Regions from separate parts of the Streptomyces sp. NPDC052052 genome, predicted to be linked through region 3. Evidence: predicted binding sites of a transcription regulator. Region 3 holds the regulator's gene; each other region holds the start of a gene.
What was found. The regulator HrcA, encoded in region 3, represses chaperone genes, less so after heat shock. The targets are predictions, from matches to a motif close to TTNGCACTCNGNNNNNCNGAGTGCNAA.
Positions count from the first base shown of each region.

Region 1: the regulator HrcA is predicted to act here: its motif matches at 5,659-5,685, upstream of groES (co-chaperone GroES).
Region 2: the regulator HrcA is predicted to act here: its motif matches at 1,742-1,768, upstream of groL (chaperonin GroEL).

Region 1 is NZ_JBFAWU010000013.1:19,872-29,380, forward strand. It holds gene tsaB (tRNA (adenosine(37)-N6)-threonylcarbamoyltransferase complex dimerization subunit type 1 TsaB) at 1-6, shown strand, start outside; gene rimI (ribosomal protein S18-alanine N-acetyltransferase) at 3-542, shown strand; gene tsaD (tRNA (adenosine(37)-N6)-threonylcarbamoyltransferase complex transferase subunit TsaD) at 542-1,648, shown strand; gene AB0L71_RS17335 (hypothetical protein) at 1,645-1,929, shown strand; gene AB0L71_RS17340 (hypothetical protein) at 2,029-2,394, shown strand; gene AB0L71_RS17345 (methyltransferase domain-containing protein) at 2,415-3,653, opposite strand; gene AB0L71_RS17350 (polysaccharide deacetylase family protein) at 3,769-4,746, shown strand; gene AB0L71_RS17355 (DUF6234 family protein) at 4,958-5,440, opposite strand; gene groES (co-chaperone GroES) at 5,838-6,146, shown strand; gene groL (chaperonin GroEL) at 6,246-7,871, shown strand; gene AB0L71_RS17370 (SDR family oxidoreductase) at 7,986-8,759, opposite strand; gene AB0L71_RS17375 (MOSC domain-containing protein) at 8,795-9,469, opposite strand.
Region 2 is NZ_JBFAWU010000003.1:350,733-360,241, forward strand. It holds gene groL (chaperonin GroEL) at 1-1,579, opposite strand, end outside; gene AB0L71_RS05645 (cold-shock protein) at 1,954-2,160, opposite strand; gene AB0L71_RS05650 (MoaD/ThiS family protein) at 2,578-2,856, opposite strand; gene thrC (threonine synthase) at 2,885-4,186, opposite strand; SAM riboswitch class I at 4,205-4,369, opposite strand; gene AB0L71_RS05660 (glucosyl-3-phosphoglycerate synthase) at 4,523-5,473, shown strand; gene AB0L71_RS05665 (trehalose-6-phosphate synthase) at 5,518-6,945, shown strand; gene otsB (trehalose-phosphatase) at 6,977-7,861, opposite strand; gene AB0L71_RS05675 (DUF3263 domain-containing protein) at 7,963-8,229, opposite strand; gene AB0L71_RS05680 (enoyl-CoA hydratase-related protein) at 8,352-9,023, opposite strand; gene AB0L71_RS05685 (sugar isomerase) at 9,508-9,509, shown strand, end outside.
Region 3 is NZ_JBFAWU010000015.1:48,074-57,582, forward strand. It holds gene AB0L71_RS19290 (S41 family peptidase) at 1-426, opposite strand, end outside; gene AB0L71_RS19295 (hypothetical protein) at 506-1,033, opposite strand; gene AB0L71_RS19300 (16S rRNA (uracil(1498)-N(3))-methyltransferase) at 1,115-1,861, opposite strand; gene AB0L71_RS19305 (nitronate monooxygenase) at 1,858-2,931, opposite strand; gene dnaJ (molecular chaperone DnaJ) at 3,054-4,190, opposite strand; gene hrcA (heat-inducible transcriptional repressor HrcA) at 4,191-5,207, opposite strand; gene AB0L71_RS19320 (MBL fold metallo-hydrolase) at 5,404-6,126, shown strand; gene AB0L71_RS19325 (DUF3097 domain-containing protein) at 6,152-6,970, shown strand; gene hemW (radical SAM family heme chaperone HemW) at 7,008-8,249, opposite strand; gene AB0L71_RS19335 (ATP-binding SpoIIE family protein phosphatase) at 8,323-9,509, opposite strand, start outside.

The DNA.
Region 1 (9,509 bases), on a different contig from region 3:
AAGTGACGAGCGCCACTGCCGTTCTGCGCGAGATGCGCTGGTGGGACATCGACCCGGTGCTGGAACTCGAACACGAGCTGTTCCCGGACGACGCCTGGTCGGCCGGCATGTTCTGGTCCGAGCTGGCGCACTCCCGCGGTGCGCAGGCCACCCGCCGCTACGTCGTCGCGGAGGACCCCGGCACCGACCGCATCGTCGGCTACGCCGGTCTCGCCGCGGCCGGTGATCTCGCCGACGTCCAGACGATCGGCGTCACCCGCGACCACTGGGGCGGCGGGCTCGGCTCCGAACTCCTCACCGATCTGCTGAAGCACGCCACGGACTTCGAGTGCGCCGAGGTGCTCCTCGAAGTCCGCGTCGACAACACCCGGGCGCAGAAGCTGTACGAACGCTTCGGCTTCGAACCGATCGGCTTCCGCCGCGGCTACTACCAGCCGGGCAATGTCGACGCCCTCGTCATGCGTCTTCACCTGCACGAAGAAGTACCAGAGCACGTACCCGAGCCCGGACCGGAGCTCGTACAGGAAACAGGGACTGACTGATGGCTGACGAACCCCTCGTACTCGGCATCGAGACCTCCTGCGACGAGACCGGCGTCGGCATCGTCCGCGGCACGACGCTGCTGGCCGACGCCGTCGCGTCCAGTGTGGACACCCACGCCCGCTTCGGCGGCGTCGTTCCGGAGATCGCCTCCCGCGCGCACCTGGAGGCGATGGTCCCCACCATCGAGCGTGCCCTGAAGCAGGCCGGGATCAGCGCCCGCGACCTCGACGGCATCTCCGTCACCGCCGGTCCCGGGCTCGCGGGCGCGCTGCTGGTCGGCGTCTCGGCCGCGAAGGCGTACGCGTACGCGCTGGGCAAGCCGCTCTACGGGGTGAACCACCTCGCCTCGCACATCTGCGTCGACCAGCTGGAGCACGGCCCGCTGCCCGAGCCCACGATGGCGCTGCTGGTCAGCGGCGGCCACTCCTCGCTGCTGCTCGCGCCCGACATCACCAACGACGTGCGGCCGCTCGGCGCGACCATCGACGACGCCGCCGGTGAGGCCTTCGACAAGATCGCCCGGGTGCTGGACCTCGGCTTCCCCGGAGGCCCGGTCATCGACCGGCTGGCCAGGGAGGGCGACCCGGGGGCGATCGCGTTCCCGCGCGGTCTGAGCGGCTCGCGCGACCCCGCGTACGACTTCTCCTTCTCCGGACTGAAGACCTCGGTGGCCCGCTGGATCGAGGCCAGGCGCGCCGCGGGCGAGGAGGTGCCGGTACGGGACGTGGCGGCGTCCTTCCAGGAGGCCGTGGTGGACGTGCTCACCCGGAAGGCCGTCCGGGCCTGCAAGGACGAGGGCGTCGACCATCTGATGATCGGCGGCGGTGTCGCGGCCAACTCGCGGCTGCGGGCGCTGGCCCAGGAGCGGTGCGAGCGGGCCGGGATCCGGCTGCGGGTGCCGCGGCCGGGGCTGTGCACGGACAACGGGGCGATGGTCGCGGCGCTGGGCGCGGAGATGGTGGCCCGGGGCAGGGCGGCCTCGGACCTGGAGCTGTCCGCGGACTCGTCGCTGCCGGTCACCGACCCGCACGTGCCGGGGGCCCACGGGCACACCCACGGCCACGACCATGTGCACGAGATCAGCAAGGACAACCTCTACTCATGAGTGGCACGACCGTCGCGCTGATGTGGGAGGCCCGCGCCACCGCCGGGCGGGGCCGCGAACTCCTGGAGTGGGCACGGGCCCGGTCGGTCGAGCTGGCCCGTGAGCCGCTGCGCCGGGAGCTGCTGCGTGCCCCGCAGGACCGGGTCCTGGTCATCACCTGGTGGGCGGCGGCTTACGGCGACGAACTGCCCGAACTCCCCGAGCCCGCAGCGGAGTTGATCACCCGCCCGGTGCACCGCTGGCGCTTCGAGTCGCTGGAGGCCGCCGAGTCCCCCGCCTGAGGCGGGCATGGTCGTTCCCGGCCGGCCGGGACGCACACCGCCGACGCTTGCCTGCCGCACCTATCCTGACCTGACACACGAGTAGGGGAGGAGCGTCGCATGGCGTGGTACTGGTGGGTGCTCATCGTCTTCTGGACGGGCGGCTTCGGATGGGCGGTCGACAACGTCCGTACCGCACTGCGCAATCGGCACACCCGGAAGCTGGAGCTGCTGGAGGCGTCCAAGCAGGAACGCCTCGCCGTCGAGGCGGCGCAGAAGCCGCCGGAGCCGGTCTGCGGCTGCACGCACCACCTCGCCAAGCACGACAAGCAGGGCAGGTGCCATGAGCGGGTCGAGGTCCCGACGGCCTGGGACGAGACCAAGAAGCCGGTCCGCTTCGAGGCGGGGCAGTGCAACTGCCAGCAGTACGTGGGTCCTCAGCCGCTCTCGCAGGTGTACGCCGAGGACCTGACCGACCGGGCCTGACGCCCGCCCCGGCCCCGCCCTCAGGCGGGGCCGGTCAGCGGACGGCCGATCAGCATCGTCGGGGCTCCGGCCACCCGGGTCAGGAAGACCGTGGCGGAGTTCGGCCCCTGGAGCTTCATGCGGCGGCGCAACTCCTCCGGTTCGACGGCCGATCCGCGCTTCTTCACCGTCAGGACGCCGACCTCCCGCTCCCGCAGCAGCGCCTTCAGCTTCTTCATGTGGAAGGGCAGTTGGTCGGTGATCTCGTACCCGGTGGTGTACGGGGAGTCGTACGGCTCATCGCCCGTGACGTACGCGATGGTCTCGTCGATCAGCCGGCCGTCGCACCGGGCCACGATGTCGGCGACCAGATGGGCGCGGATGACGGCGCCGTCCGGCTCGTACAGATAGGGGCCGACCGGGCCGACTGGCGGGGCGGGCAGCGAGGCCCCGGACCACAGGGTGGCGCGGGCCGGAAGCACGGTGGCGCGGTACGAACCGGCCGCGAAGCCCTCGCCGAACCAGAGCACCGCCTCCTTCACGTCTCCGCCGTCCGAGATCCACTCCGCCTCCGCCTGCGCCGGGATCGCCTCGTGCGGGATGCCGGGAGCGATCTTCAGTGCGGCGCGAGGGGCCTTGAGCGCGGCGCCGGTCGCCCAGGAGAGCGGAGGCGAGTACGCCTCGGGGTCGAAGATCCTGCCCCTGCCGCCGCGCCGGGCCGGGTCGACGAACACCGCGTCGTACGGCGCGGTGTCGATCCCGGTGACGTCGGCGCACCGCACCTCGATCAGGTCGTCCAGGCCGAGCGCGGCGGCGTTGGCACGGGCCACCTCGGCGGTCAGCGGGTCGCGGTCGACCGCGAGGACACGGATGCCCGCCCGGGCGAGCGCGATCGCGTCGCCCCCGATCCCGCAGCACAGGTCGGCGACGCTCCGTACGCCGCCCGCCTCCACGAAACGCCGCGCGCGGTGGGTGGCCACCGAGGCGCGGGTCGCCTGCTCGACGCCGTTCGGCGTGAAGAACATCCGGTACGCGTCCTCCGCACCGAACTTCGCCACCGCCCGCTGCCGCAGCCGCGCCTGGCCGAGGGCCGCCGAGACCAGCGGGGCCGGATGGGAGCGGCGCAGCCGGGTGGCGGTGGCGAGCTCCTGGGCGGGGTCGTACGACCGCAGCCCGTCCAGGAGCTCCGCGCCCTCGGGGGTGCGCAGGGCGAGGAAGGCGGCGAGCGGGTCGTCGGCGTCGGGCCGGTCGTTCGGGGCGAAGGCGTTCACCTGCCCCATTGTGAGCCAGCCGGGTTGACCGGCGGACCCGGTGGCGGTGTCGGGCCGGGGCGCCGGTTCCGTGCTGGCAGGATGCGACGCCATGCAACTAGTACGACAAAAGGAAAAATTAACCATGAAAGGGAGTGAGGCGGGCGCCCGGGAACGCGGCGGCGGGCGGGGCCCCGGCAGGCATCGGTGCGCCTGCGCGGTCCTGGCCGCACTCCTGACCGCCGCCGTCTGTTCCGGCTGCGCCTCCGGAGCCGATGGCGCCGACGGGCACCCGGCCCCGCCCGCGGCGGGCCCACCGGGGGCCCCCGCGCCCGGGGCGGGCCTCGGACAGTGGGCCGGCCAGGGCCGTGCCCCCGCCGTGGCCCGTGAGAACGCGCGGTTCAGTCCGGCCGTACGGGCCGCCCTCGCCAAGAAGTGGGGGCTGGCGAGCCCTCCGCTGATCGCGCCCCCGCCGCCCGCCGTGAAGCCGCGGATCACCACCCGCGAGGGGTTCGAGGCCGGCGACGACGACTCGCTGCCCCCGGTCTTCACCACCGTCCCGACCAAGAACCGCGTCGTCTTCCTGACGATGGACGGCGGGGCCGAGAAGGACCCCGAACTGCTGCAGATGATGGACGAACTGGACATCCCGTACAGCGCGTTCCTCAGTGACCGCCTGGTGGGTGACACCTACGGGTACTTCCTGGAGATGCAGCGGCTGGGCGTCGCCGTCAACAACCACACGCTCGGGCAGTCCGATCTGACCGGCCTCTCGTACGACGAGCAGAAGAGCGAGATCTGCGGACAGCAGGCCGTCATCAAGGAACAGTTCGGACCGCGACCCACCCTCTTCCGTCCTCCGTACGGCCACTACGACGAGGACACCCTCCGCGCCGCGAAGTCCTGCGGCATCAAGGCCGTGCCGCTGTGGAACGCGGAGGCGTTCCCGGACCGCATGGAATGGCGCGAGGCGGATCATGAACTGCACCCCGGCGACATCATCCGGACGCACTTCCGGGGACGGGCGGAGTGGGGTGGCAGCATGGCCGATCTGGTCCGGGCGGTCATGAAGACCGTCACGGACCAGGGGTATGCGGTGGCCCGGCTGGAGGACTACGTATGACCAGGGCGCACAGACTGCTCGCCGGACTGCTGACGGTCGGTGCGCTGCTGACCGCGACCGCCGGATGCGCGCCCGTGGACCCGATCGAACGGCTGGGCCGCAAGGCCGCGCAGAAGGTGGCCCGCCCGCATCCGGCACCCGCGGCCGGCCCGCAGGCGCGCCCGCACGGCGATCACGGGGAGCCCGGGGCGCCGGCCGCCACCGCCTGTCCTCAGCTGCCGGAGTCCCGGCACTCCCGGTCGTCGCCGCCGCTGCGGCATGGGTGGCCGGACTGGAAGGGCTCGACCGTGGGGACGGGGGCCGGCCGCGGGTGCGACCGGCGGTAGTCCTCCAGCCCGATCTGCACCGTGGCCCCGCAGAGCACGAGTGCGGCCAGGATCTGGAGCGCGCCGGCCCAGGGCCACCGCGAGCGGATCAGCACCATGGCGAACAGGCAGGCCACCGCGGTGAACCCGCCGAAGACGAGGACGGGTGTCCAGTCCATCGGCGGTGGCCCCGTCAGCTCCTGGCCACTGGGGCCCCACCGCGAGAAGGCCAGGGAGAAGGCGGCGAGCGCGCAGATCAGCCCCTCCACGACCAGCAGCAGCAGACCCAGCAGCACGTCGAGGCAGCCGTTGACGGGGCGAGCGGAGCGCGGTGCCGACGACGGGGGATCCGGAAGCGGGTTCGACGGCTGGTGCCGAGGTTCGAGCATGGGCCCCAGGGTCGTACGGAACCGTGCGGTCCGTCCCCGCGTCGCATTCAGGGTGCCCGGACCGTTGCGCGGTCGCGTCCGGACCGTTGCCGTCCCACAGTGCCCGGGGCCCGTGCTGCCGCGGCGTCACGAACGTGGTGCCGTCCGGACCGTTGGACGGAACGGGCACCCGTCGCCGACCGGGTGGGGGAGCCCGTACGGCGCCACGACGGGCTGAATTGGCACTCCGCTTGACCGAGTGCTAATCGCGGTCATAGTCTCGGTGCTGGCACTCACCACAGGAGAGTGCCAGCAGTTCAGTGCGACTGGCAGGTCCGGCACCCGCGACGACGGATCGACCTGGTCGCCACACCAAGACTCCTGACCCCGTGAGATCTCCGAAGGGGGAGACCGGATCGTGTCGACCGCCAGCACCAAGGTTGCGATCAAGCCGCTCGAGGACCGCATTGTGGTCCAGCCGCTCGACGCCGAGCAGACCACGGCTTCCGGCCTGGTCATTCCGGACACCGCCAAGGAGAAGCCCCAGGAGGGCGTCGTCCTGGCCGTGGGCCCGGGTCGCTTCGAGAACGGCGAGCGCCTTCCGCTCGACGTCAAGACCGGCGACGTCGTGCTCTACAGCAAGTACGGCGGCACCGAGGTGAAGTACAACGGCGAGGAGTACCTCGTCCTCTCGGCTCGCGACGTGCTCGCGATCGTCGAGAAGTAATTCACCCACGTTTGCTTCTGTTCTGCGCCCCTGGCCCCCTGCGAACAACCAGCCGGGCGGTCGGGGGCGCAGTACGTCTGAGAGGAAAGCTCAGCTGCCATGGCGAAGATTCTGAAGTTCGACGAGGACGCCCGTCGCGCCCTTGAGCGCGGCGTCAACAAGCTGGCCGACACGGTCAAGGTGACGATCGGCCCCAAGGGCCGCAACGTCGTCATCGACAAGAAGTTCGGTGCTCCCACCATCACCAACGACGGTGTCACTATCGCGCGCGAGGTCGAGCTCGACGACCCGTACGAGAACCTCGGTGCCCAGCTGGTGAAGGAGGTGGCGACCAAGACCAACGACATCGCGGGTGACGGTACGACCACCGCCACCGTGCTGGCCCAGGCGCTCGTCCGCGAGGGTCTGCGCAACGTCGCCGCGGGCGCTTCCCCGGCAGCCCTGAAGAAGGGCATCGACGCTGCGGTCAAGGCCGTGTCCGAGGAGCTCCACGCGACCGCCCGCCCGATCGACGACAAGGCCGACATCGCCGCCGTGGCCGCGCTCTCCGCGCAGGACCCGCAGGTCGGCGAGCTCATCGCGGACGCGATGGACAAGGTCGGCAAGGACGGCGTCATCACCGTCGAGGAGTCCAACACCTTCGGTCTGGACCTCGACTTCACCGAGGGCATGGCCTTCGACAAGGGCTACCTGTCCCCGTACATGGTGACCGACCAGGAGCGTATGGAGGCCGTCCTCGACGACCCGTACATCCTGATCCACCAGGGCAAGATCGGCGCGATCCAGGAGCTCCTCCCGCTGCTGGAGAAGGTCATCCAGGCCGGTGGCTCCAAGCCGCTGCTGATCATCGCCGAGGACGTCGAGGGCGAGGCGCTGTCGACCCTCGTCGTCAACAAGATCCGTGGCACCTTCAACGCCGTCGCGGTGAAGGCCCCGGGCTTCGGTGACCGCCGCAAGGCCATGCTCGGCGACATCGCCACCCTCACCGGTGCGACCGTCATCGCCGAGGAGGTCGGCCTCAAGCTCGACCAGGCCGGTCTGGACGTCCTGGGCACCGCCCGCCGCGTCACCGTCTCCAAGGACGACACCACGATCGTGGACGGCGGCGGCGAGCCCGGCGACGTCAAGGGCCGGGTCAACCAGATCAAGGCCGAGATCGAGGCCACGGACTCCGACTGGGACCGCGAGAAGCTCCAGGAGCGCCTCGCTAAGCTGGCCGGCGGCGTGTGCGTGATCCGCGTCGGTGCCGCCACCGAGGTGGAGCTCAAGGAGAAGAAGCACCGTCTGGAGGACGCCATCTCCGCGACCCGCGCCGCGGTCGAGGAGGGCATCGTCTCCGGTGGTGGCTCCGCTCTGGTCCACGCCGTCAAGGTCCTGGAGGGCAACCTCGACAAGACCGGCGACGAGGCCACCGGTGTCGCGGTCGTGCGCCGCGCCGCTGTCGAGCCGCTGCGCTGGATCGCCGAGAACGCCGGCCTCGAGGGTTACGTCATCACCTCGAAGGTCTCCGACCTCGACAAGGGCCAGGGCTTCAACGCCGCGACCGGCGAGTACGGCGACCTGGTGAAGGCCGGCGTCATCGACCCGGTCAAGGTCACCCGCTCCGCGCTGGAGAACGCCGCGTCCATCGCGTCGCTGCTGCTCACGACCGAGACCCTGGTCGTCGAGAAGCCGGCCGAGGAAGAGGCCGAAGCCGCCCACGGCGGCCACGGCCACGCGCACTGACGCCAGTCAGCGGCTCCGGCTGAACCGCTGAGCCACCGAGGCCCGGTACCCCGTCGCGGGGTACCGGGCCTCGGCACGTGCTGCCGTGCGTGGGGGAGTGCGGCGACCGCCCGCTCACCGAGGTCCGTAGGTGCGGCCCGCCTTGGAGCTGACCCCGCCGAGCAGGCCGCGCGGCGTCAGTTTCACGAGTCCCATCAACGCCTTGTACCGCGGATCCGGGATCGAGACCGACCTTCCGCGGGCCAGGTCCGCCAGCGCCGCCGACACCAGCTTGTCCGCGTCCAGCCACATCCACCCCGGGATGTTGCCGGTCCCCATCCCGGCCCGCTCGTGGAACTCGGTCCGGACGAAGCCGGGGCACAGGGCCATCAGCCGCACCCCCGAACCCGCCAGGTCCTTCGCCGCGCCCTGGGTGAACTGCACGACCCACGCCTTGGACGCGCCGTACGTCCCGCGCGGCAGGAACGCGGCCACCGAGGCGACGTTGACGACCCCGCCCCGGCCCCGCTCCCGCATCCCGGCCGCCGCCGCCGAGGTCAGCCGGAGGACCGCCTCGCAGTGCACCTTCAGCATCCTCAGCTCATCGGCCATGGATACCTCCAGATAGCGCCCCTTGTTGCCGAACCCGGCGTTGTTGACCAGCAGGTCGACCGGGTGCCGACGGTCCGTCAACCGGTCCTCGACCGCGGCGATCCCCTTGTCCTCGGACAGGTCGGCCGTCAGCACCTCGGCCTCGATGCCGTGCCGGTCGTGCAGCTCGGTGGCCTGCTCGCGCAGCCGCTCGGTGTCGCGGGCCACCAGCACCAGGTTGTGCCCGTCGGCCGCGAGCCGCCGCGCGAACGCGGCTCCGATCCCCGCGGTCGCGCCCGTAATCAGTGCAGTCGTCATACGCGGCACGGTAGTGCCTGTCCGGCGCACCGTGATCAGTTGTCCGCGGACTGCGTCGCCACATACTTCAGAGCGGCACGGAGCGTCTCGGGATGCAGCGCGTCCCCGGCCGCGAGCATCCTCGGCAGCAGGTCCCGGCGGGTCGTCGAGGCCAGGAAGTCCAGTTCCACGGTGACGTCGTGTTCGGGCCGGTGCACGATCTCGACCGGGTCGCCGGCGCGGATCTCGCCCGGCACGATCACGCGCAGATAGGCACCCGGCGCGGCCGCCTGAGTGAACCGCTTCACCCAGCGCTTCTCGTCGAGATGGCCGGCGAACGTACGGCACGGGATCCGGCTGGACGTGACCTCCAGGACCAGATCCGCGCCGATCCGCCAGCGCTCGCCTATCTTCGCGCCGCTCACGTCCAGACCGCTGGTCGTCAGGTTCTCCCCGAACGCGCCATTGGCCAGCGGACGGCCGAGCTCCCGCTCCCAGACGTCCAGTTCCTCGCGGGCGAAGGCGTACACGGCCTGATCGGAGCCGCCGTGATGGCGCAGATCGCACACCGCGTCCCCGGCCAGCCCACTGCCGCCGGTTCCCTTGGGGCCCGGGTCGGCGACGTGCACGGGGCCGTCGGCCGGCCGCTTGTCGATCCCTGTCGCACCACCGGGGGCGTCGGTGTACGCGACGGCCTTCGGCCGTCCCACGTTCACGGTCAGCAGCTTCATCGGCTTCATCGGCTCCGTGGGCTTCGTCGGCTTCGTCGGC
Region 2 (9,509 bases), on a different contig from region 3:
CGGCGGCCTTCTCCGGCTTGTCGGCGATGACGGCCTCGGTGGTGAGGAACAGCGCGGCGATGGACGCGGCGTTCTGCAGGGCGGAGCGCGTGACCTTCGCCGGGTCGAGGATGCCCTCGGCGATCATGTCGACGTACTCGCCGGTCGCGGCGTTCAGACCGTGGCCGACGGCCAGGTTGCGCACCTTCTCGACGACGACGCCGCCCTCGAGACCACCGTTGACGGCGATCTGCTTCAGCGGGGCCTCCAGCGCCAGCTTGACGGCGTTGGCGCCGGTCGCCTCGTCACCCGAGAGCTCCAGCTTCTCGAAGACGGCCGAGGCCTGGAGCAGAGCCACGCCACCACCGGCGACGATGCCCTCCTCGACGGCGGCCTTGGCGTTGCGCACCGCGTCCTCGATGCGGTGCTTGCGCTCCTTGAGCTCGACCTCGGTCGCGGCACCGGCCTTGATGACGGCCACGCCGCCGGCCAGCTTCGCGAGGCGCTCCTGGAGCTTCTCGCGGTCGTAGTCCGAGTCGGAGTTCTCGATCTCGGCACGGATCTGGTTGACGCGACCCTGGACCTGGTCGCTGTCACCGGCACCGTCGACGATCGTCGTCTCGTCCTTGGTGATGACGACCTTGCGGGCGCGGCCGAGCAGGTCGAGACCGGCGTTCTCCAGCTTGAGGCCGACCTCCTCGGAGATGACGGTGCCACCGGTGAGGATGGCGATGTCGCCGAGCATGGCCTTGCGGCGGTCACCGAAGCCCGGGGCCTTGACGGCGACGGACTTGAAGGTGCCACGGATCTTGTTGACGACCAGGGTCGACAGGGCCTCGCCCTCGACGTCCTCGGCGATGATCAGCAGCGGCTTGCCGGACTGCATGACCTTCTCCAGCAGCGGAAGGAGGTCCTTCACGCTGCTGACCTTGGAGTTCACGATCAGGATGTACGGGTCGTCGAGGGACGACTCCATGCGCTCCATGTCGGTGGCGAAGTACGCCGAGATGTAGCCCTTGTCGAAGCGCATACCCTCGGTGAGCTCCAGCTCCAGACCGAAGGTCTGGGACTCCTCGACGGTGATGACGCCTTCCTTGCCGACCTTGTCCATGGCCTCGGCGATGAGCTCGCCGATCTGGGTGTCGGCGGCGGAGATGGAGGCGGTCGAAGCGATCTGCTCCTTGGTCTCCACGTCCTTGGCCTGCTCCAGGAGGGCGGCGGAGACGGCCTCGACGGCCTTCTCGATGCCCCGCTTGAGCGCCATCGGGTTGGCACCCGCGGCGACGTTGCGCAGACCCTCGCGGACGAGAGCCTGGGCGAGAACGGTGGCGGTGGTCGTACCGTCGCCGGCGACGTCGTCCGTCTTCTTGGCGACCTCCTTGACCAGCTCCGCACCGATCTTCTCGTACGGGTCCTCCAGCTCGATCTCCTTGGCGATGGACACACCATCGTTGGTGATCGTGGGGGCGCCCCACTTCTTCTCAAGGACGACGTTGCGACCCTTGGGGCCAAGGGTGACCTTGACGGCGTCGGCGAGCTGGTTCATGCCGCGCTCGAGACCGCGCCGGGCCTCCTCGTCGAACGCGATGATCTTGGCCATGTGAAGTGGTCCTCCCGGACAGGGGTGGATTGCTCCGGACCGAGTGGCGCCCGCGACGGACGGCCTGCGCGACCGGTGGTTCCTTGCCCCACCGGCCCTGCGGGCCTCACCGGCCCGGTCCAAGTTCTGTCACTCTCACCTGGAGAGTGCTAACGCCAATGATTAGCACTCGACCCCCGAGAGTGCAAGCGCCTTCGGCGAAGGTCCGCCCAGGAGTGACGGCCGAAAGGAGCAGACGCCTCAGGGGTTCGCGGACGACGACAGCCGCCCGCCCGGGTACGCGAACGCGCGAAGGACCCGCACCTCTGGGGGTGTACCCCGGTGGTGCGGGTCCTTCGCGTATGAAGTGGTGTCGTTGGCCGACCGCGCCGAACTCAGCCGACGGCGAGCTTGACCATGTCCGCCTGCGGCCCCTTCTGGCCCTGCGAGATCTCGAACTCAACTCGCTGACCCTCTTCGAGGGTGCGGTAGCCGTCCATCTGGATCGCGCTGTAGTGGACGAAAACATCCGCACCACCGTCGACCGCGATGAAGCCGTACCCCTTCTCCGCGTTGAACCACTTGACGGTGCCCTGAGCCATGCCTAACTCCCCTATTACTGGCCCTTGCGCAGGACCGCACTTCGCGGACCCGGGTCAGAACTCACTCCCCGACAGGGCAGGGTGTGTGCGCCGGAACGCGTCGACCGCGGCCGAATGTATCTGCCCAACTGCCCTCTGCAACAGGTCAATCGGACGAGAAATCTGGGCAGCACCGATCGCCCGAATATGGGGAATTCGTAAGGATCCAGGGCAAGTCGGGCCAGACAAAGGAGACTTTTGACGCAAGGTGCTTCCGCACTTTGGCTGCTTCTTATCGCAGCCAGGCGCATTCTCATATGCGGGCGGCACGGGCAGCTGGGGGGACTTCCCACACTGTACCGCGCTCAACCCTACAGAATTGCCCCCTCCGCTTCTCTCGCAGAGGGGGCAATTCCGATAACGCTGTGAAGTCGGCGGTCAGCAGCCGCCCGCGACCGCCGGGATGATCGAGATACCGGCACCGTCCGGCGTCGCCGTCTCCAGACCGCCCTCGAAGCGCACGTCGTCGTCGTTGACGTACACGTTCACGAAGCGGCGCAGCTTGCCCTGGTCGTCCAGGACACGGGCGGCGATGCCCGGGTGGTTCTGCTCCAGGGACTCGATGACCTGCGAGAGGGTCGCGCCCTCGGCCGGGACCTCGGCCTGGCCGCCCGTGTAGGTGCGGAGGATGGTGGGGATACGGACCTTGACGCTCATGCGGATGCCTTTCTCCGGTCTCGGGTGGTCAGTTGCCGGCCAGGCCGGCGGCGCGGAACGCGTCCAGGCTCGGACGGATCGTCGCGGTCGCCTGCGAGGTGGCGGCCACCGCGTCCAGGGTCTTGAGGCCGTCGCCCGTGTTGAGGACGACGGTGGTCAGCGCCGGGTCGAGCAGACCGGCCTCGATGAGCTTCTTCGTCACGCCGACCGTCACTCCGCCCGCCGTCTCCGCGAAGATGCCCTCGGTGCGCGCCAGCAGCTTGATCGCGTCGACGACCTGCTCGTCGTCGACGTCCTCGACGGCGCCGCCGGTGCGGCGGGCGATGTCCAGGACGTACGGGCCGTCGGCCGGGTTGCCGATCGCCAGGGACTTGGCGATGGTGTTCGGCTTCTGGGGCCGTACGACGTCGTGTCCGGCCTTGAAGGCGGTGGAGACCGGGGAGCAGCCCTCGGCCTGGGCACCGAAGATCTTGTACGGCTTGTCCTCGACGAGACCGAGCTTGATCAGCTCCTGCAGACCCTTGTCGATCTTCGTGAGCTGCGATCCGGACGCGATCGGGATGACGATCTGGTCGGGCAGCCGCCAGCCGAGCTGCTCGCAGATCTCGTACGCCAGCGTCTTGGAGCCCTCGCCGTAGTACGGGCGCAGGTTGACGTTGACGAAGCCCCAGCCCTCGCCGAGCGGGTCGCCGATGAGCTCCGAGCAGAAGCGGTTGACGTCGTCGTAGTTGCCCTCGATGCCGACCAGTTCGCCGCCGTACACCGCGGCCATGACGACCTTGCCCTGTTCCAGGTCGTGCGGGATGAACACGCAGGAGCGGAAGCCGGCGCGGGCCGCGGCGGCGCCCACCGCACCGGCGAGGTTGCCGGTGGAGGAGCAGGAGAGGGTGGTGAAACCGAAGGCGCGGGCGGCCTCGACGGCGATGGCGACGACCCGGTCCTTGAAGGAGTGCGTCGGGTTGCCGGAGTCGTCCTTGACGTACAGCTCACCGGTGACGCCCAGCTCGCGGGCGAGGTTGTCGGCCTTGACCAGCTTGGTGCAGCCGGGGTTGATGTTGGGCTTGTCCGCGACATCGGCGGGGACCGGCAGCAGCGGCGCGTAGCGCCAGATGTTGTGGGGCCCGGCCTCGATGCGCTTCTTCAGTTCGTCGGGAGAGCCGCTCGGCAGGTCGTACGCCACTTCGAGCGGCCCGAAACAGGACGCGCAGGCGAAGATGGGGCCGAGTTCGAAACGCTCACCGCATTCGCGGCAGGAAAGCGCCGCTGCGGGGCCGAGGTCGACACCATCGGCGGAGGAATCGGTGTTCACTGCAACAGTCTGCGCAGCCATGAGAGGCGAGGCCCTTTCTCCTCATCTTCCTCGTGACGCATCTCGCCACGAGACGGAATTGGCACCTTCCCCACCTGACCTCGCGAATTGGGGTCGTCCCGGCTCGAACGAAATGGACGGCCGGGGGATGGGAGGGTTGCCGGGACTTCAACGGGCCGTTCCCTCAGTCCCTCTGGATGAGCGCTGTGGCACTGGATCAGCGATCCAGGCATTTTTCGGCGGACGGACCCCGACATACGACGGCCATCCGCGTTGTTCAAGACTGTAACCGAAGCCCTGGACGGTTGAGATAGTCGTCCGAACCGCGAGATGGATCACATACAGGGAGTATCGACCGTGCTCGAAGAGGTCGAACGCTGGCTGGTCAGTCGTTCCTGGTCGGCCGCCGACCGCCCGCTGGAGCGGCTCGTCGCCGCCAAGGCACGGGACCCGCGCCGCGGAAGCGTGAGCGTGGTGCTGCCCGCGCTGAACGAGGAGGCGACGGTCGGCGCGATCGTCACGACGATCCGGCGCGAGCTGATGGAGAAGGTCCGCCTGGTCGACGAACTCGTGGTGATCGACTCCGGTTCCACGGACGCCACCGCCCGGGTGGCCGGGGAGGCCGGTGCCCGGGTGGTGCACCGGGACGCGATACTCCCCCGGATCCCGGCCGTGCCCGGCAAGGGCGAGGTGCTGTGGCGGTCGCTCCTGGTGACCAGCGGTGACATCGTCTGCTTCGTCGACGCCGACCTGAAGGAGTTCTCGGCGGACTTCGTCTCCGGCATCGTCGGCCCGCTGCTCACCGAGCCGGACGTGCAGTTCGTCAAGGCGATGTACGACCGCCCGTTCGGCGACACCGCGGGCCAGGGGGGCCGTGTCACCGAACTGGTGGCCCGCCCGCTGCTCAATCTGCACTGGCCGCAGCTGGCCGGCTTCGTCCAGCCGCTGGGTGGCGAATACGCCGTGCGCCGCTCCCTCCTGGAACAGCTCCCCTTCCCCGTCGGCTACGGAGTGGAGCTGGGACTCCTGGTCGACGCCCTGCACACGGTGGGTCTGGACGCCCTGGCCCAGGTCGATGTGGGGGTGCGCAAACACCGCCACCAGGATGGACAGGCGCTCGGCCGGATGGCGGCGGCGATCTACCGGACCGCTCAGCTCCGGCTCTCCCGCGGCCACCTGGTCCGGCCTGCGCTCACCCAGTTCGAACGCGGCGAGAACGGCTTCGTACCGCGTACCCATACGGTGGACACCGCGGAGCGGCCCCCGATGCGCGAGATCGAGGAGTACGTCGCGCGCCGCGCGGCCTGACTTCGCACGTTTGGGCGGTTCGTGATCGGGCTAGATTCCGCAACATGGTCTCCGCGCACGAAGCCCAGCCCGAAGCCCCGTCCGCAGCCCCGTCCGAGGGCCGGCCCGCCGCGCAGGTCCTCGTCGCGTCCAACCGCGGCCCGGTCTCGTACACCCTGGCCGTGGACGGAACGCTCGAAGCCAGGCGCGGTGGCGGTGGGCTGGTCTCCGGGCTGAGCGCCGTCAAGGACAAGCTGTGGGTCTGCTCCGCACTCGGTGACGGGGACCGGGAGGCGGTCCGGCGCGGGGTCGGTGAGCAGGGCGTACGGATGCTCGACATCGACGAGGACGTGCACACCGACGCGTACCACGGCATCGCGAACTCGGTGCTCTGGTTCGTCCACCACATGCTCTACCAGACACCGCTGGAGCCGGTGTTCGACGCGGAGTTCCGGAGGCAGTGGGCGTCGTTCGAGACGTACAACCGGGCGTTCGCCGAGGCGCTCGCCGAGGAGGCGGGCCGGGGTGCGGCGGTGCTGGTGCAGGACTACCACCTGGCGCTGGTGCCCGGCATGCTCCGCGAGCTCCGCCCCGACCTCAGGATCGGCCACTTCTCGCACACCCCGTGGGCGCCCGTCGACTACTTCCGCCTGCTCCCCGACGACATCGCCGAGCAGGTGCTGCGCGGCATCCTGGGCGCGGACCGGGCGGCCTTCCTGACCCGGCGCTGGGCGGACGCGTTCGTCGACTGCTGCAACCGGATCCTGGGCGGCACCGGGCACACCGAGATCGGGGTGCACGGGCTCGGCGCGGACGCGGACTTTCTGCACGGGCGCGCGCACGAGGCCGATGTGGACGAGCGGATGGCGGCGCTGCGGGAGCAGATCGGCCCCGGGCGCAGGACGATCGTGCGGGTGGACCGGACGGAGCTGTCCAAGAACATCGTGCGGGGCCTGTTCGCCTACCGCGAGCTCCTCGAGGAGAGGCCCGAGTGGCACGAGCGGGTCGTCCATGTCGCCTTCGCGTACCCCTCGCGCCAGGACCTGGCGGTGTACCGCGAGTACACGGCCGAGGTGCAGCGGGTCGCCGACGAGATCAACACCGTGTACGGCACGGCGGGCTGGACGCCGGTCGTGCTCCACGTGAAGGACGACTTCGCCCGCTCGCTCGCCGCGTACCGGCTGGCCGACGTGGCGCTCGTCAACCCGGTCCGTGACGGCATGAACCTGGTCGCCAAGGAGGTCCCGGTCGTCTCCGACCACGGCTGCGTCCTGGTGCTGTCGCGGGAGGCGGGGGCCTACGAGGAGCTGGGCGGCGACGCGGTCGTGGTGAACCCGTACGACGTGTCCGCGACGGCGGCGGCGCTGCACGAGGCGCTCACGATGGCGGACGACGAACGGGCCGCGCGCACGCGGCGGCTGGCGGCGGCAGCGGTGGCACTGCCGCCGCAGCAGTGGTTCCTGGACCAGCTGGACGCGCTGCGCAGGACGTGAGCGCGGGTCCGGCCGGACCCGCAGCCCGCCGTCAGTGCTGGAGCCGGCGCGCGAGGGCCGCCAGGAACGCCACGACGGATCCCGGGCCGTTCAGCAGCAGATCGGCTCGTTCGGCCAGTTCGGGCACCTCCGCGCTGCCGCTGCACACCAGCAGGCCGGGGATGCCGTCCGGGCCCTCGGCGCGGAGTTTCTCCACGGTGGCGTACGCGGCGAGGTCGCCCAGGTCGTCGCCCGCGTAGAGGACGGACTCGGCGTCCGCTTCCCGCAGGTACCGCGCGAGCGCCACACCCTTGTCCATGCCCGGCGGGCGCAACTCCAGGACCAGGCGGCCCGGTTCGACGATCAGCCCGTGCCGGGCGGCGAGGTCGACCAGGGGGCCGCTCAGGGTCTCGAACGCCACCTGCGGGTCGGCGGCGCGGCGGGTGTGGACGGCAATCGCCTGCCCCTTCTCCTCGATCCAGGCGCCGCGCCCGGAGTCGAACAGGTCGAGCACACACGGGAGTTCGGCGCGGATCGCGGCGATGCCGGGGTGCGGGGCGGGGGTGTGCACGGCGCCCGAGGCGGCGTCCCAGCGTTCGGCACCGTAGTGGCCGAGGACGACGAGGTGGTCGAGTCCGGGCACTCCCGCGAACCCGCCGTACCGGACCGCGACGTCGGCCGGGCGGCCGGTGATCACGGCGATGGAGGCCACCTCGGGGGCGAGGGCGGCGAGGGCTTCGACCGTGCCCGGGTGGGCGCGGGCCTGTTCCGGGTCGGGGACGATGTCGGCCAGGGTGCCGTCGAAATCGAGCGCGATGACGGCCCGGTCCGGGCGCGCGAGGATCGCGGCGAGGGCTTCTCGGCCGGGTCGGGTGGTGGGGGTGGGGAGCTCGGACGGGGTCTCGCTCGGCGCGGGTACGTGCGGGTTGCTGCCCATGGGCCGAGCCTATAGCGGCCGTGCGGCGCCGGTCGCGCCGAGCGGCCGGTGCTCCGGGGCGCTCGGGGGCGTTCCGGGGCCGGAACGCCCTGGGCCGCCACTCAGCGGCGTCCCCGCCGGGCCTCGCGGACCCGGCGCAGGCGGTTCACCGTCACCGGGTCCTCCTCCAGCGCCCGCCGGTCGTCGAGCAGCGCGTTCAGCAGCTGGTAGTAGCGCGTGGGCGAGATGCCGAGCCGTTCGCGGATCGCGCGCTCCTTCGCGCCGGGACCGGCCCACGGCTGCCGTTCGAGGGCGAGCACGGCACGGTCCCGGTCGGACAGGCCCACGGGGCCGTCCGGGGTGCCGGGGCCATTCGGAGGAGCGGTCATATCAGCCAACCTATCGCCCGGCGGAACACCGTGGCGGCCGTGCTCCCGGACCGGCGGCGGTACCCCGTCCCGGTGCGCGATGGGGCGCCGGGACGGGAAGGGGGGCGCGACGTGCGGTGGTGTCAGCCGAGCGGGGCGACGGTGTCGCGCAGGGCGGCCAGCACGGGGGCGTACATGCGGGCCTTGATGGTCCCGAGGGTGTCGCCGGCCCTGTTCACCTGGGCCTGGGCCAGTTCGACGGCGGCCGTACGGACGGCGTCCTCGGCGACCGCCCGGTCGACGATGCCTGCGGCCTCGGCGTCGGTTCCGCCGTAGCGGTGGGCGGTGAGCATGGCCTGGTGGGCGGTCTGCGGGGCCAGCCGGGCCTGGATGAGGGCGGACATGGCGGGGGTGAAGGGGATGTTGATGTCCGCCTCGGGCAGGCACCAGTAGCCACGGTCGGCGCGCATGACGCGGAAGTCGTGGGCGAGGGAGAACATCGCACCGGCGGCGAAGGTGTGCCCCTGCAGAGCGGCCACGGTGATCACCGGCAGGGACAGCATCCGTGCGAACAGCCCGTGCACGGAGGCGACGTAGTCCTGGTGCTGGTCCGCGTGAGCGAACAGCCAGTCCAGGTCCAGGCCGTTGGAGTAGAACTTCCCCGTCGCGGCCGTCACCAGGGCCCGGGGTCCTTCCGCCTTCTCCACCTCGTCCAGCGCCGCGCCGACGGAGGCGATCCAGTCGGGGTGGAAACGGTTCTCCCCGTCTCCGAGATCGAGGACGAAGACCTGGTCATGGCGGTCGAGCGTGGGCATTTCGACTCCCTCAACGGTGGGCTGGATCGGGGCGGTGGGCTGGTCACGGCCTGAGGACGAAGCGTGGAGGACCGAACCCCGAGGGGCCCCGCAGTGCGCGAGGACGCGGTCGGCACGGCTACCGCCCACCGGGAACTCCCGTGCGAGAGGCGCCCCACAAGGATCTACTAAGCGGTAACTTATGCCGCGCGCGAAGGCCCCGCAAGGGTCCGGAGCAGGCTCCGCCCCGGCTGCGAGCACTCCTGCCGCAGGGCCCGTATCGCCAGAAGCCCCGACGGCCGACGCCGTGGGCCCGGCACCCGCGCGACGCACCCCGACCCACTCCCGGACCGCTCCCGGTTGGCTCACACGGGCATTGCCCTTGACCTGCACCGACTGCTAAGGAGGGGACGGGGTATGCCCCTTGATGATCCGGACCCGTGCCCCACCGCTGTGCCGCACCACTCGCCTCGTCACCGTTCCCCGCCGCAAGGAGCCGTCCAGCAT
Region 3 (9,509 bases):
GGGCCCGTACGCGAGGGACCCGACCGGGCCGTAGGGCAGGGTCCGCGCGGGCCCGCCGTCCACCGGGACGGCCCTGGCCCAACTGCGCCGCAGCGAGGCCTGCCCCTGAGTGGAGGTGACCAGTACGTCGCCCTCGGGCGTCCAGCCGCGCACCGTGGTCCGCGCGTCGCCCCAGTAGGTCAGCCGCCTGGAGGGGCCTCCGTCGACGGGGGCCACATGCACCTCGGGCGCCCCGTCCCGGGTGGACGTCCAGGCGACGTGTGTCCCGTCGGGAGATATCCGTGGGTTGGTGACCGGCCGGTTGTCGGCGCTGACGCGCCAGGCACGGCCGCCGTCCAGCGGTGCCAGCCAGACGTCGTCCTCGGCGGTGAAGGCGATCAGATCGCCCTGGACATGGGGGTATCGGAGGTAGGCAGGCTGCGTCACAGGGATCACCCTAGGCCGCCCGCATGCTCCGCGTAACCGGGTTGGCCGGAGTCCGCCGGGTGGTCCGCGCCGGCCGCATTCACTTCCCCCGGGGCTGTTCGGTCACGGTGACCGTCACGGTCACCGTCGGCCGGGCGCCGCCTCCCGCCGGCGTGCGTGCGCCGACGACGGGCTGGGCGGCGGCGCAGTTGCCGAGCATGTCCGAGTGGAAGACGACCTTCCCGCCGGTCCTGGCGGTCAGGTCGCCCTGCACGCACCGCCCGTCGAGTTCCTGGGTCACCGTGCCGACGAGGGTGATGTCCTTGCCGGTACCGGTCCTTCCGGTGCAGTCGACGTCCGCGTTCCGGGGCGCGGAGGCGGATGGCGACGACGTACCCACGGCACGGTCCCCGTGGACGTCGGCGGTGCAGTTCAGCCACCGCACATCGACTCCGCTGCGCTCCAGGGCGCTGGTGCCGGTCAGGTCGGTGGTCACGGCGATGGATGTGGAGTTCAGGTTGCCCGTCGGCTCACAGGCCGCGACACCTGCGACCGCCGCGCCCGCGAGAGCGGACGTGGCCAGAAAGCGACGGGTTCTTCCCCGGCCCCATGCCCTGGATGTCCCCATACGGTGAGCTTCCCACCGTGGTGACGCGCGCCGGTAGACGCGTGCGGCCACAACCTGGCGGCGCAGGCGCGCGAAGGGGGCTCACGCCCAGCGGCCGGTGCGCCCCAGCAACAGCGCCGCGGCCGCCGTGCCCGCCGTCGAGGTGCGCAGGACGGATGCCCCGAGCCGGCAGACCCGGGCGCCGGCCGCGGTGAAGACCGCCAGTTCGTCCGGCGACACGCCGCCCTCGGGGCCGACGACCAGCACGATCTCCCCCTGGGTGGGGAGTTGGACGGCGGCCAGCGGCTCGCTGTCGTGGTCCCGGTCCTCGTGCAGGACGGCGGCGAAGTCCGCCGTGGCCAGAAGTGCGGCCACCTGTGTGGTCGTCAGCGTGTCGGCCACTTCGGGGAAGCGCGTCCGGCGTGACTGCTTGCCCGCCTCCCGGGCGCTGTTGCGCCATTTCGCGAGGGACTTGAGGCCGCGGTCCCCCTTCCACTGCGTGATGCAGCGCGATGCCTGCCAGGGCACGATCGCGTCGACGCCGGTCTCCGTCATCGTCTCGACGGCGACCTCACCGCGGTCGCCCTTGGGCAGGGCCTGGACGACGGTGATGCGGGGAGCGGGCCGCGCCTCCTCCTGGACCGCCACCAGGCCCGCGACGACGAGCCGGTCCTTGCCCTCGACCGCCCCGACGACGCCTTCCGTCCAACGACCGCGACCGTCCGTCAGTACGACGGCCTCACCTGCGCGCAGCCGCTTCACCGATACGGCGTGCCGCCCCTCGGGCCCTTCCAGAACGAACTCCGGCCCCTCCGGGACCTGTTCGACGACAAAGACCGGTGCGGTCACTGCATACTCCCTGTGCTCACTGCCGCCCGTGCGGCGTCCACTTCCTCGACGAGCAGTTCGACCAGTCGGCCGGCCGGCAGCTCACGCGCCATCCGGTGCCCCTGCCCCGCCCACAGTGCCATGCCCTGGGCGTCACCGGCCTTCGCCGCCGCCTTGCGCAGCCCGCTGGTCAGATAGTGGACCTGCGGATAGGCGGCGGGGGCGTACGGGCCGTGCTCGCGCATGAAGCGGTTGACGAGGCCGCGGGCCGGGCGGCCGGAGAACGCCCGGGTCAGGGCGGTCCGTACGAAGAGCGGGTTGGTCAGTGCCTGCTTGTGGAGCAGATGCGCGCCGGATTCGGGGCAGGCGAGGAACGCCGTGCCGAGCTGGGCCGCCTGGGCCCCCGCGGCGAACACCGCGGCGATCTGCGACCCGCGCATCAGCCCGCCCGCGGCGATGATCGGCACCTGCACGGTCTCGCGGACCTGGGCCACCAGGGAGAGCAGTCCGATCCCGGTCCCGTCGGCCTGCGGGTCGTCGCGGTGGGTGGACTGGTGACCGCCCGCCTCCACTCCCTGGACACAGACCGCGTCCGCGCCCGCCCACTCGGCGGCCTGGGCCTCCTCGGGCGTCGTGACCGTCACCACGGTGTACGTGCCGACGCCGGCGAACGCGTCGAGGGTGTCCCGGGTCGGACAGCCGAAGGTGAAGGAGACGGCCGGGACCGGGTCCTCCAGAAGTATGGCGAGCTTGGCCTCGTAGCCGTCGTCGCCGCTGGAGTCCGGATCTCCGAGCGGAGTGTCGTACCAGGCGGCCTCACCGGCGAGTTGATGCCGGTACACCTCGACGGCGCCCGGGTCGGCGAGTTGGGGCTGCGGCATGAAGAGATTGACTCCGAAGGGCCGACCGGTCAGCCTGCGCAGCCGTTTGATCTCGTGGTACATGCCGTCCGTCGTCTTGTACCCGGCGGCCAGGAAGCCCAGTCCGCCCGCCCCGTTGACGGCCGCGACGAGCTCTGGGCAGGAGGCGCCTCCCGCCATGGGCGCCTGAATGATCGGATACCGGCAAATATCAGTCAGCACGGATGACATGACCGCATCGTGTCACGTTCCGCGCGTCACGGCTTCCGCAGGCCATGGCCCACATCGTCCTCGGCCGCCGGACGGGCTCCACGAGCGAGCCCGTCCGGCGGCCGAATGCGGGACACGGAGCCTCAGCGGCCGTTGAAAGCGTCCTTCAGCCGGGAGAAGAGCCCCTGCTGTCCGGGCTGGAACTGGCCGGTGGGCCGCTCCTCGCCGCGCATCTTCGCCAGGTCCCGCAGGAGTCGCTCCTGCTCCGGGTCCAGCTTCGTCGGGGTGATCACCTCGACGTGCACGATCAGATCGCCGCGCCCGCCGCCCCGCAGATGCGTGATGCCGCGCCCGTGCAGCGGAACCGACTGGCCGGACTGGGTGCCGGGCCGGATGTCGACCTCCTCCAGGCCGTCGAGCGTCTCCAGCGGCACCTTGGTGCCGAGTGCGCCCGCCGTCATGGGGATGGTGACCGTGCAGTGCAGGTCGTCGCCGCGGCGCTGGAACACCGAGTGCGCCAGCTCGTGGATCTCCACGTACAGATCGCCGGCCGGGCCGCCGCCGGGGCCGACCTCGCCCTCGCCGGCGAGCTGGATGCGGGTGCCGTTGTCGACACCGGCGGGGATCTTCACGGTGAGGGTGCGCCTCGACCGGATACGGCCGTCGCCGGCGCACTCCGGGCACGGCGTCGGCACGACCGTGCCGAAGCCCTGGCACTGCGGGCAGGGCCGGGAGGTCATGACCTGGCCCAGGAAGGACCGGGTGACCTGCGAGACCTCTCCACGGCCGCGGCACATGTCACAGGTCTGGGCGGAGGTGCCGGGTGCGGCGCCCTCGCCACTGCACGTCGTACAGACGACGGCCGTGTCGACCTGGATGTCCTTGGTGGTGCCGAACGCGGCCTCGGCCAGATCGATCTCCAGCCGGATCATCGCGTCCTGGCCGCGCCGGGTGCGCGAACGGGGTCCGCGCTGCGACGACGTACCGAAGAACGCGTCCATGATGTCGGAGAAGTTGCCGAAGCCACCCTGTCCGAATCCGCCCGCGCCACCGCCGCCGGAGGCGGACAGCGGGTCCCCGCCGAGGTCGTAGACCTGCTTCTTCTGCGGGTCCGAGAGCACCTCGTAGGCGGCGTTGATCTCCTTGAACCGCTCCTGCGTCTTCGGATCGGGGTTCACATCCGGATGCAGCTCGCGGGCGAGCCGCCGGAAGGACTTCTTGATCTCGTCCTGGGATGCGTCGCGGCGCACGCCGAGTACGGCGTAGTAGTCCGTGGCCACTTACGACTCCGCCAGGATCTGTCCGACGTAACGTGCCACTGCGCGTACCGCTCCCATCGTTCCGGGGTAATCCATGCGGGTCGGTCCGACCACGCCGAGTTTGGCGACTGCCTCGTCGCCCGAACCGTAGCCGACCGTGACGACGGACGTGGAGTTGAGCCCCTCGTGGGCGTTCTCGTGCCCGATGCGTACGGTCATGCCCGAGTCCTTGGCCTCGCCGAGCAGTTTCAGCAGCACGACCTGCTCCTCCAGTGCCTCCAGCACCGGCCGGATCATCACGGGGAAGTCGTGCCCGAAGCGGGTGAGGTTGGAGGTGCCGCCGATCATCAGCCGCTCCTCCGTCTCCTCGACGAGGGTTTCGAGCAGGGTGGAGAGCACGGTGGACACGGTTCCCCGGTCCTCGCTCTCGAAGGATTCCGGCAGATCCTGCACCAGCTGCGGGACGTCCGCGAAACGGCGTCCGACGACCCGGCTGTTGAGCCGGGCCCGCAGATCGGCGAGCGCGGTCTCGCCGAACGGAGCCGGGCAGTCGATCATCCGCTGTTCGACCCGGCCGGTGTCCGTGATCAGCACGAGCATCAGCCGGGCGGACGCCAGGGACAGGAGCTCCACGTGCCGGACCGTCGACCGGGTCAGGGAGGGGTACTGCACGATGGCGACCTGCCGGGTCAGCTGCGCGAGCAGCCGTACGGTGCGGCCCACCACGTCGTCGAGGTCGACCGCGCCGTCGAGGAAGTGATGAATGGCGCGGCGTTCCGGCGACGAGAGGGGCTTGACACCCGCGAGCTTGTCGACGAAGAGCCGGTAGCCCTTGTCCGTCGGGATGCGGCCGGCACTGGTGTGGGGCTGGGCGATGAAGCCCTCGTCCTCCAGCACCGCCATGTCGTTGCGGACCGTGGCCGGGGAGACCCCCAGCCTGTGCCGCTCGGTGAGGGCCTTGGAGCCCACGGGCTCCTCGGTGCCGACATAGTCCTGGACGATGGCGCGCAACACTTCGAGTCTGCGTTCGCTGAGCATCGCGCACACCTCCAGCTGTGTTTCCTCGGTGGTTCTCGGGCCGTTCCTGATCCGTTCCCAGGAATCCCCTGGCACTCTGTCCTTGCGAGTGCCAGCATTCCCCGGGCCAGTGTACGGCGGCGGAGTGGGGGCCTAGCAAGAGCAACCGGTCATGCCGTCGCGGGACTGCGCAGGTCGTTGCCGATAGCGTCGCGGTATGAACGCCTCTTGGGAAGAGTTCGGCTGGGAGCGACTCGGTCACGGAGTGGGCCGATGCCGCCTCCCGAGGTGGGACGCGACCGTCGCACTGGTGTCGGGAGCGGACGGGGCGCTGCTCTTCGACACCGGATCGACACTCCGCGAGGGCGTCCGGATCCGGTCCCAGGCGCAGGCCCTGCTCGGCCGGAGGGTGACGCATATCGCACTCAGCCACCCCCATTTCGATCACGTCCTGGGCACCGCGGCCTTCTCCGGCGTCCAGGTGTACGGGGCCGTCGGCATGGCCGAGCTGCTGAGGCTCGAGGCGGACGATCTGCGCGCCGACGCGATCCGCCACGGAGTGCCGGAGCACGAGGCGACCGAGGCCGTCGACGCACTGGTGGTGCCGCAGCACGAGGTGCACGACGAGTGGACGCTCGACCTGGGCGGCGGCCGGCAGGTGCTGCTGGCGAACGTGGGCCCCGCCCACAGCGGTCACGATCTCGTGGTGCTCGTGCCCGGCTCCCCCACGGTGGTGCTCTGCGGCGACCTGGTCGAGGAGTCCGGACCGCCGCAGGCGGGCCCGGACGCCGTCCCGGCCCGCTGGCCGGCCGCACTGGACCGGCTGCTGGCGCTGGGCGGCGCGGACGCTGTGTACGTACCGGGGCACGGGGCGGTGGTGGACGCGGCGTTCGTGCGGGACCAGCGCGACCGGCTGGCGGGGCTCTTCGGCGTGTCGTGACGGCCGCTCGTCCTATCGTCATCCGATGCGCAGCTACCAGCCGGACCTGACCCCGCCGTGGAAGAAGTCCGCCCCCGTTCCCGAGGTGCCCGCCGAGCCCGATCTGGTGGTGGAGGAGGTCTCCACCGGGTTCTGCGGTGCCGTGATCCGCTGCGAGAAGACCGCCCAGGGTCCGACGGTCACGCTGGAGGACCGTTTCGGCAAGCACCGGGTGTTCCCGATGGAGCCGCGCGGCTTCCTGCTGGAGGGCCGGGTGGTGACGCTCGTACGCCCGTCGGCGGCCGTTCCGGTACGCCCCGTGCGCACGGCCTCGGGTTCGGTCGCGGTGCCGGGGGCGCGGGCCCGGGTGGCCCGGGCCGGCCGGATCTACGTGGAGGGCCGCCACGACGCCGAGCTGGTCGAACGGGTCTGGGGCGACGACCTGCGGATCGAGGGCGTGGTCGTCGAGTACCTGGAGGGCATCGACGACCTCCCGGCCGTCGTACGTGAGTTCTCGCCCGGCCCGGACGCCCGGCTGGGCGTCCTGGTCGACCACCTGGTCCCCGGCTCCAAGGAGTCCCGGATCGCGGACCGGGTCTCGGACCCGGACGTGCTGGTGGTGGGCCATCCGTACATCGACGTGTGGGAGGCGGTGAAGCCGTCGTCCGTGGGCATCACGGCCTGGCCGGTGGTCCCGCGCGGCCAGGACTGGAAGACCGGCGTGTGCCGCGCGCTGGGCTGGCCGGAGAACACCGGCGAGGCCTGGCAGCGCATCCTGTCCGGGGTGCGCTCGTACCGGGATCTGGAACCGGCCCTGCTGGGCCGGGTCGAGGAGCTGATCGACTTCGTGACGCAGCCGGCCTGAGTCGCCTGAGCGCAACCGCCGTCCGGTCCGCCCGCGCTCAGTCCACCAGGTCCCTGACCACCGCGTCCGCGAGCAGCCGGCCGCGCAGGGTGAGGACCGCGCGCCCCTGGTCGTACGGAGCGGACTCCAGCAGTCCGTCCTCCACCGCCCGCGCCGCCGCGGCCAGCCCGGCCGGTGCCAGCAGCGACAACGGGCAGCCCTCCGCGAGCCGCAGTTCCAGCAGGATCCGCTCGACCCGCCGGTCCTCCGGCGAGAGGATCTCGCGCCCGGCCCCTGGCGACCGGCCCTCGGCCAGGGCCTGCGCGTACGCCCCCGGATGCTTCACGTTCCACCAGCGCACCCCGCCGACATGGCTGTGCGCGCCGGGGCCGGCACCCCACCAGTCGGCGCCGCGCCAGTACAGCTCGTTGTGCAGGCACCGGCCCTCGGGGGTGCGGGACCAGTTGGACACCTCGTACCAGGAGAAGCCCGCCGCGGCCATCGCCTCGTCCGCGATCAGGTACCGGTCCGCGTGGACGTCGTCATCGGTCATCGGGATCTCGCCGCGCCGGATGCGCCGGGCCAGCTGCGTGCCCTCCTCGACGATCAGCGCGTACGCCGACACATGGTCGGGCCCCGCCCCGATCGCCGCGTCCAGCGAGGCCCGCCAGTCGTCGTCGGACTCCCCCGGCGTGCCGTAGATCAGGTCGAGGTTGACGTGCTCGAAGCCTGCCTCCCGGGCCTCGGCGACACAGGCCTCGGGCCGACCCGGCGTGTGCGTACGGTCCAGGATCTTCAGCACGTGCTGCCGGGCGCTCTGCATCCCGAACGAGATCCGGTTGAAGCCGCCCTCCCGCAGTTCGGCCAGATACTGCGGACCGACGGACTCCGGGTTGGCCTCGGTGGTGATCTCGGCATCGTCCGCGAGCCCGAACTCCTCACGGATCGCCCCCAGCATGCGGACCAGGTCCGCGGCGGCCAGCAGGGTGGGTGTGCCACCGCCGACGAAGACCGTACGGACCGGACGCGGGTCGTCGCCGAGGACCTTGCGGGCCTGGCGGACCTCGCCGATCAGATGGGAGGCGTAGTTGTCCCGCGAGGCCAGCGCCCCGCCCGAGCCGCGCAGCTCGGTGGCGGTGTAGGTGTTGAAGTCGCAGTAGCCGCAGCGGGTCGCGCAGTAGGGAACGTGCAGATAGAAGCCGAGCGGCCGGTCGGCAGCACCTTCCAGGGCCTGGCGCGGCAGCGCGCCGTCGTCGGGTACGGGTTCACCATCGGGCAGTACGGAAGGCATACCGCCCATTGTCGCTCGGCACCGGCGGTTGCCGGGCCACGCCGGTGTCCGCACCGGCCGTCCGGCCCCGTCCGGCCCGGCCTCATCCCGCCTGGAGCACCAGGAGGGCCAGGTCGTCGTCGGGCGGCCGCTCGGCGAATTCGTGCACGGCGCGCTTGATCCGGTCCGCGATCCCGTCCGCCGACAGCCCGGCGCAGCCGGCCAGGGACCGGGCCAGGCCGTCCCCGTCGTCGAACATCAGGGACCCGGAGCGCCGCTCCGTCACTCCGTCGGTGACGCACAGCAGGCTGTCGCCTGGTTCCAGGTCGAAGCTCTGACTCGCGTACGCGACGTCGTCGAAGATCCCGAGCAGCATCTGCGGCTCGGCGGCCTGGCGCACCTCTCCGTCGGGCCGCAGCAGCAGCGGCAGCGGGTGGCCGGCGCTGGCGAGGGTGCAGCGCACCCCGCCGCCGGGCAGCGGCACGAGTTCCCCGTACAGCAGGGAGAGGAACCGGGACTGCCCGGTGTCCGCGGTCTGCTGGCCGCCCGCCGCGGCCACCATGAGGGCGGCTGCCTCGGCGGCCTCCATGGCGTCGTCGAGGAGCAGCCGGTTGAGCCGGTCCAGCACCTCGCCCACTCCGAATCCCTCGCGCGCCAGCAGCCGCAGCCAGGGCCGGGCGAGGCCGGTGACGACGGCGGCTTCGGGTCCGCTGCCCTGGACGTCGCCGAGGACGAAGCACCAACGGTCGCCGGGGCAGGGGAAGATGTCGTAGAAGTCTCCGCCGACGACCCCGTCGTCACTGGGTTCGTACACCAGCGCACGGGAGACACCGGGTATGTCGGCGACCTTGCTGGGCAGCAGCGCGCGTTGCAGGATGCGGCTGATGGTGGCCTGCCGGGTGTAGGCGCGGGCGGCGCCGACCGCGAGGCCGACACGGCGTACGAAGTCCTCGATCAGGGCGGTCACTTCGTCGGGGACACGTGCCCCGTCCTCCCGGCCGAGCAGCACCGCGCCGAGTGTCCGGCCGCCCGAGGTGATCCGGTAGGCGAACAGGGATACGGCACACCCTCCGGATTCGCCAGATTCATCGGATTCGTCCTCCTCGCCCGCGGGCCAGGGCATGGAGACGGGCCCGGTGCCCACCCGTTCGGGCAGCCGGATGGGGTCCTGCTCCAGCACCGTACGCAGCTGCCCGGTCTCCGCCTCGTCCCGGTGCCAGACGCTGGCGAGCCGGGGAACGGCCGAGGGGCCGCCGTTCTCGGGCTCCAGCCAGATCGCGCACCAGTCGG